2 linked regions of the Methylovirgula sp. 4M-Z18 genome follow. The protein of the gene in region 1 interacts with the protein of each later gene in a pairwise test. Links are inferred from orthologs where the notes say so. Each region holds a gene or a part of one and is shown on either strand. Other genes may lie near its edges.

Region 1 (3,722 bases):
TTCGGCACCCGGCGCCGGCACAGCTTTCTGTGGCAGCAATGGTGCGTCGAGGCGATGAAGGAAGGGCTCGGCGACGCCTTCGTCGGCACGTCCAACGTGCTACTGGCGATGAACAACGATCTGGAATCGGTCGGCACCAATGCGCATGAGCTGCCGATGGTGCAGGCCGCGCTCTGCGACGATGACGACGCGCTGCGTGCGAGTCCTTACAAAGTGCTCGAGATGTGGCGGGACTATTACAACGGCAATCTGCTCATCGTCCTGCCTGACACGTTCGGCACCGCCCCCTTCCTCGCCAACGCGCCGGATTGGGTCGCGGATTGGACGGGCTTCCGCCCCGATTCCAAACCACCTATGGAGGCTGGCGAAGAAATCTACCGGTGGTACGAACAGCGCGGCCGCAATCCAAAGGAGAAATTGGTCATTTTCTCCGACGGTCTCGATATCGATACGATCGAGGAGGCGCATGCCGCCTTCGCGCATCGCATGCGGGTGAGCTACGGCTGGGGCACCAATCTGACCAATGATTTCCGCGGCTGTGCCTCCCATGCCGCGCCGCTGCTCGACTCGATTTCGCTGGTGTGCAAGATCACCGAGGTGAACGGCCGGCCGGCCATCAAGCTCTCCGACAATCTGGCCAAGGCGACGGGGAGCCAGGCGGAGATCGAGCGCTATCAGCACGTCTTCGGTTATGAGGGCAAAGCCTCGCGCGAAGTGACCGTCTAAGCCGGTTCAGCTCCGTGGCTCCGTCGGCACCCGTGCGCGCAGCCTGGATTGGGGCAGCTCGCCCCTTTATCTTGTGAAGAATGTTTTCGGTCCGTTCACCTCCCGGACAGATTTATGCCATATAAGCAAGAGACACGAATCGTTGCGATCAAACGAACCAGGATGCGATATGGCGAGTAATAGTGATCTTTTCGGGGGTGCGGCACGCAAGGTTGCGCCGGCGAAAGCCGCAGCCGAGGCGAAGAAACCCGCAGCGCAGGAAAAGGCCGGCTATACCTCCGCCTCGATCGAGGTTTTGGAGGGGCTCGAGCCGGTGCGGCGCCGTCCCGGCATGTATATCGGCGGCACCGACGAAGCAGCGATGCACCACCTCTTTGCCGAAGTGATCGACAATTCCATGGACGAAGCCGTGGCCGGCCACGCCAATTGGATCGAAGTGATCATGGAAGAGGATGGCTGGCTGTCAGTCACGGACAATGGCCGCGGCTTCCCGGTCGATCCGCATCCGAAATATCCCGACAAGACCGGCCTCGAAGTGGCGATGACGGTGCTCCACGCGGGCGGCAAGTTCGATTCCGGTGCCTACCAGACCTCCGGCGGTCTGCACGGCGTTGGCGTGTCGGTGTGCAACGCGCTGAGCGAGCGGCTGGAAGTCGATGTCTGGAAGGACCAGACCCATTACCGCCAGGCGTTCGAACGCGGCCATGCGGTCACCAAGCTGCAGACCGTAGGCCGGGTCGCCAACAAGCGCGGCACGCGGGTGCGAATGAAGCCGGACGAGGAAATCTTCGGCAAAGGCTGCCGCTTCAAGCCCGCCCGCATTTTCAAAATGTCGCGCTCGAAGGCCTATCTTTTCGGCGGCGTCGAGATCCGCTGGAAATGCGCGCCTGCCTTGGTCGAAGGGACGAATGTTCCCGCTGAGGCGGTATTTCATTTTCCCGGCGGCCTGAAGGATTATCTGACCCAGGAAATCGAAGGCAAGGACCTGGTTGCCGATCAAATGTTCACCGGCAAGGTGAGCAGACAAGGCGGCCACGGTTCGCTCGAATGGGCGGTCGCCTGGCTCGCCGGCGACGACGGTTTCGTCAATTCCTATTGCAACACCATTCCGACGCCGGACGGCGGCACCCATGAAGCGGGCTTCCGCACCGCTTTGCTGAGCGGGCTCAAGGATCACGCCGAGCGCATCGGCCAAGCCAAGCGCGCGAGCGCGGTCACGACCGACGACGTCATGGTGACGGCGGCGGGCATGATCGCCATTTTCATCCGCGAGCCGGAATTCCAGGGCCAGAACAAGAGCCGGCTGATGACGGTCGAAGCTTCGCGCCTTGTCGGCAATACGGTGCGCGACGCCTTCGACCATTGGCTGGCGGCATCCCCGTCGCAAGCCACGAAGCTGCTCGATTGGGCTGTGGAGCGAGCCGAGGAACGGTTGCGCCGGCGAGCCGAAAAGGACGTCGCCCGCAAGACCGCGACACGCAAGCTGCGCCTGCCAGGAAAGCTCGCGGACTGCTCGAACAATTCAACCCACGACTCTGAAATATTTATCGTTGAGGGCGATTCTGCAGGCGGCTCGGCGAAGCAGGCGCGCGACCGGATGAGCCAGGCGATCCTGCCTTTGCGCGGCAAGATCCTCAACGTTGCCAACGCGACCAGGGACAAGTTGAACCAAAACCAGCAACTCGCTGATCTTATTCAGGCTTTGGGCTGCGGTACCGGCACGCATTACCGCGAAACTGATCTGCGCTACGGCCGCGTCATCATCATGACCGACGCGGACGTGGACGGCGCCCATATCGCCTCGTTGCTGATCACCTTCTTCTACCGCCAGATGCCGAAGCTCATCGATCACGGCCATCTTTATCTCGCCGTGCCCCCGCTGTTCAAACTGACGCAGGGCACAAAATCGGTCTATGCGCGCGACGAGCGGCACCGCGAGGAGTTGATGCGCACCGTCCTGACCGGCAAGGGCAAGGTGGAGGTGAGCCGTTTTAAAGGCCTTGGCGAGATGACTGCCCCGCAATTGAAGGAAACGACCATGGATCCGCGCAAGCGGCAGCTCCTGAAAGTCGTGATTGCGCAGGAGGACCGCGATGCGGCAGCCGATTCCGTCGAACGGCTCATGGGCAACAAGCCCGAAATGCGTTTCGCCTTCATCCAGGAACGCGCGGCCTTCGCCAGCGACCTGGTCGATATCTGATGACACGCCGCCCGCGCATGACCAGACTTTAACTTGCCTCACAAAACCCATATTGGGTAGTTTAGAGTGACTATAAAGTAGCTTCCCCTGCTTGGAGATCACTCGTGGCTGAAACGCCGAGTTCAAAATACGATGCCGTCGCCATGACCCTTCACTGGCTCATGGCGGCTTTGATTACCGCAGTTGCCGTCATCGGCCTGCTGTTCGATTTGATGGATCGCGAGACCAAGCTCGTCTGGGTCAACATCCACAATTGCCTGGGTCTGGCGGTCCTGGTCCTGGCGGTCGGCCGCATTGTCTGGCGCTTGACCCACCGGCCACCGGATTTGCCTGCAACCATTGATGCGATCATTCGCAAATTGTCCGGCCCCGGGCATCTGGTGCTCTATGTGTTGATTTTCGCCGTTCCGGCCCTTGGCGCCCTGACCTTCTTTCCGCGCGGCCAGCCTGTGGATTTCAGCTTGTTTCAGATTCCGCCACTGATGACGCCGGACCGCGCGTTTGGCCGCAGCATGCACGGCCTTCATCAAATCGGCGCCTATATTCTGATTGGCGCCGTTTGCCTGCACGTTGCAATGGCGCTCTGGCACCGTCTGGTGAAGCGGGACGGCATATTCGGCCGCATGGTGCCGGGCCGGTCAATCTGACCGATCCGGCACCAAGGCGGAGACGTTAAACTCGGCCGAGATTGCCGCGCGGCGCCTTCCGCCGCTCCTGCATTTCGCCGGCAAGGCGGATCGTCGGGTCCTCGTCGAGCCGGCCGGAGGCCGCATTCAGCACGTCGTAGCGGCCAAGG
Region 2 (3,318 bases), 340 kb from region 1 along the record:
CCACCGATCCGCGCCCTGCATCGCCGCGCAGGAGGCGTGAGCCGAGCGCCTCCGCATCGCCGAATTCCAGCGTGAGCTGAATCCCCACGATCGGCTGAATGCCTTCCTTCGAGATCTTCTCGGAAAATTCCAGGCCGCCGAACAGATTGTTGGTGTCGGTAATCGCCAAGGCCGGCATCGCATCGGCTTTGGCGAATTTCGCCAGCTTGGCGATGGTCAACGCTCCCTCGCGCAGCGAGAAGGAGGAATGAACGTGCAAATGCACGAAACCGACGTCTTGCAAAATCCGACTCAAAGCGTGCGTTCCTTTATAGGGCTCCTTTGTGGCCCCCGGCGCGGCGCGCGTCGAGAGCGAGTTCACGCTAGACCAGGATAAGCCCCAGGATTCACATCGCCCCGAGGACCTTGGCCGCGCAGCCCACCATCGTGACGAAAGCGCCCAAAGCGCAGACTTCCGTGAGATCTTCCAGCAGTGAAAACAGCATCACGTCCTCCTGTATTTGGTACGATCTCAATATGTTCTATTTGTGTTCTTTTCTCAAGGAAGAACAAATCGGGGACGGTTTTCGTCGGTGATTTTGGTTGATGAATCCTAAACGGGAAGTCTGCCGTGCTCTTCCGCGCTTGCGGAAAATGTTCGCCGCCGTCACCGGTCACCAGTCTGCAAAGCAGCTTTGGCAGCGCTGAAAACTTTTGATCTGCATGCCGCATTTGCAGGCCAGTTCTATACCAATCGCAGAGCGTTCGCCGAATAAGTCCTTTTCACCGAGCCGCTCTGTGCTAGGCTCTTTGCACGGACGCAAGAAGGGGCGGGACAACCGCTTGCACATACGCTGACGGCGGCGGCCGCAAACCTGACTTCATAACGAGCAGGCGAAACCCTGACTGATCGAGGGGAGGAAATCCATGAAGAAGTTGATCAACGATCCCAATCAAGTTGTCGACGAAGCGTTGGATGGCATGGCTGCGGCCCATGCCGATTTGATCACCGTGCATCGCAACCCCAATTTCATCACGCGCAAGGCTGCGGTGAAATCCGGCAAGGTCGCGCTCATTTCCGGCGGCGGCTCGGGGCATGAGCCCATGCACGGCGGTTTCGTTGGGCTTGGCATGCTGGATGCGGCCTGCCCCGGCGCGGTATTCACGTCGCCGACTCCCGATCAAATGTATGAGGCCACCAAAGCGATCAATCACGGCGGCGGCGCGGTGCATATCGTGAAAAATTACACCGGCGACGTCCTGAATTTCGAAATGGCGGCCGATCTTGCGAAAGCCGATGGGATCGAGGTCGAAAGCGTCATCATCGACGACGACGTGGCGGTGAAGGATTCGACCTGGACGGCGGGGCGGCGCGGCGTCGGCACCACGGTTCTTGCCGAGAAGATTTGTGGCGGCGCGGCGGAGGCCGGCGCCTCGCTCGCGCAAGTCGCCGACCTGTGCCGCAAGGTCAATGCCAATGGCCGCTCCATGGGCATGGCGCTGAGCGCCTGCACGGTGCCGCATGCCGGCAAACCCTCGTTCACTTTGGCCGAAGACGAAATGGAAATCGGCATCGGCATTCACGGCGAGCCGGGCCGCCACCGGGTGAAGCTCGAGTCCGCCGATAAAATCGCTGAAATGCTGATGGAGCCGATTCTGAGCGATCTTCCCTTCAGCAGCGGCGACAATGTGTTGCTGTTCGTCAACGGCATGGGCGGCACGCCGGCAATCGAGCTCTATATCGTCTATCGCAAAGCGCAGGAGATCGCGGCCAAACACGGGTTGAAAGTGGTGCGCAATCTCGTTGGCTCCTACATCACCAGTTTGGAAATGGCCGGCACGTCGATCACGCTGCTGAAGCTGGACGACGATATGGTCCGCCATTGGGACGCGCCGGTGCATGCACCGTCGCTGCGCTGGGGCGTATGAGGATCGACGCATGAATGTTTTGTCTGCTGCAGCGCTCAAGGACTGGATCAACAAAGCCGCCGACGTGTTGGATGCGCAAAAAGCCTATCTGACGGAGCTCGATGCTCCGATCGGTGACAGCGATCACGGCGCCAATATGGCGCGTGGCTTTGCCGCGGCGAAAGCCAAGCTCGACCAGAACGCGACCGATGCGGGCGCCGTCCTGAAAAGCGTCGCGATGACGCTGATCTCGACGGTCGGCGGCGCGTCCGGACCGCTCTACGGCACGCTGTTTTTGCAAGCCGCCGGCAAAGCTGCAGGCAAGACGGAGCTGACGTTGAGCGACTGGACGAGCTGCCTTGAAGCTGGCCTCGCCGGCGTCGTGATGCGGGGCAAGGCGGAGCTTGGCGACAAGACCATGGTCGACGCGCTGACCCCTGCGATCGCGGCCCTGAAAGAGCATGCGAGCGCCCCGCTGCCCGAGGCGCTCGCCATCTCGGCGCAATCGGCGGAACTCGGCATGCAGGCGACCACTCCCCTGCTCGCACGTAAAGGCCGTGCGAGCTATTTGGGCGAGCGCAGCATCGGCCATCAGGACCCCGGCGCGACCTCGTCCTATTTCCTGCTGCAAGCGCTCGCTGAAGTCGCCGCGTCATGAGCGTGGCGGTTGTGCTGGTGTCGCACAGCAAGAAGCTCGCCGAGGCCGCGCGCGACCTGGCGCAGCAAATGACCGGCGACAAGGCGACTATCGCCCTTGCCGCCGGCACAGGCGATGATGGCGAGGAGCTTGGCACCGACGCGACCCGGATTCTCGACGCGTTGATGGCGGTCGACCGGCCCGACGGCACGCTTGTGCTGATGGATTTGGGCAGCGCCATCCTCTCCGCCGAAATGGCGCTCGATCTGGCCGAGCCGGATCTACGCGAGCGGGTGCGGCTGGTGCCGGCGCCGTTCGTCGAAGGCGCGGTGACCGCAGCTGTTGCAGCCGCCAGCGGCCTCGCACTTGAGGCCGTGGTGCAGGAGGCGCTGGGTGCATTGGCGCCAAAACTCGGCCACTTCGACATGCAGGCGCCCCCTGCCGCCACAGGGCCGCAAGCACAAGGGGACGAAGTCACGGCCACCGCGACGATTCCCGACCCGCACGGCCTGCACGCGCGTCCCGCCGCGGCGCTGGCTCGCACCGCCAACGACTATGTGTCGACCATCACGATTGCGGTCGAGAATGGCCGCGGCCCGGCCAACGCCAAGAGTCTCGTTGCCCTTTCCAGCCTCGGCGCCCGGCAAAACGATCGCCTGCTAGTCAGCGCGAAGGGCCCCGATGCGCGGGCGGGTGTCGATGCGCTTGCTCGCCTCATCGAAACCTTTACCGGGGCGGAAGGACCCGCCGCTACTCCCGTCGTCACAGACGCAACGCGCGCCGTTCCGGTTTCG

Evidence for each region. Proteins that work in one complex are often made in the same cells at the same time.
Region 2: the proteins of parE (region 1) and dhaK interact in binary tests that used the Escherichia coli proteins (3 or more experiments, as listed by UniProt). The link is inferred for Methylovirgula sp. 4M-Z18 from one-to-one orthologs.

What each region holds. Positions count from the first base shown.
Region 1 is NZ_CP149574.1:2,428,826-2,432,547, forward strand. What follows is about bases 512-3,410. They hold parE (DNA topoisomerase IV subunit B), read left to right. Parts: upstream 512-895; coding sequence 896-2,926; downstream 2,927-3,410. Other genes in these bases: pncB (nicotinate phosphoribosyltransferase), read left to right, coding at 512-726; V9T28_RS11265 (cytochrome b), read left to right, coding at 3,031-3,410. Also shown: more of pncB, read left to right, coding at 1-511; more of V9T28_RS11265, read left to right, coding at 3,411-3,573; V9T28_RS11270 (DUF1127 domain-containing protein), read right to left, coding at 3,599-3,722. UniProt on the Escherichia coli protein: Topoisomerase IV is essential for chromosome segregation; it is the principal protein responsible for decatenating newly replicated chromosomes. It relaxes supercoiled DNA.
Region 2 is NZ_CP149574.1:2,086,366-2,089,683, reverse strand. The notes cover bases 1-2,907. They hold dhaK (dihydroxyacetone kinase subunit DhaK), read left to right. Parts: upstream 1-906; coding sequence 907-1,908; downstream 1,909-2,907. Other genes in these bases: dhaM (dihydroxyacetone kinase phosphoryl donor subunit DhaM), read left to right, coding at 2,542-2,907; dhaL (dihydroxyacetone kinase subunit DhaL), read left to right, coding at 1,919-2,545; dnaE (DNA polymerase III subunit alpha), read right to left, coding at 1-295. In the rest of the region: more of dhaM, read left to right, coding at 2,908-3,318. UniProt on the Escherichia coli protein: Dihydroxyacetone binding subunit of the dihydroxyacetone kinase, which is responsible for the phosphoenolpyruvate (PEP)-dependent phosphorylation of dihydroxyacetone via a phosphoryl group transfer from DhaL-ATP.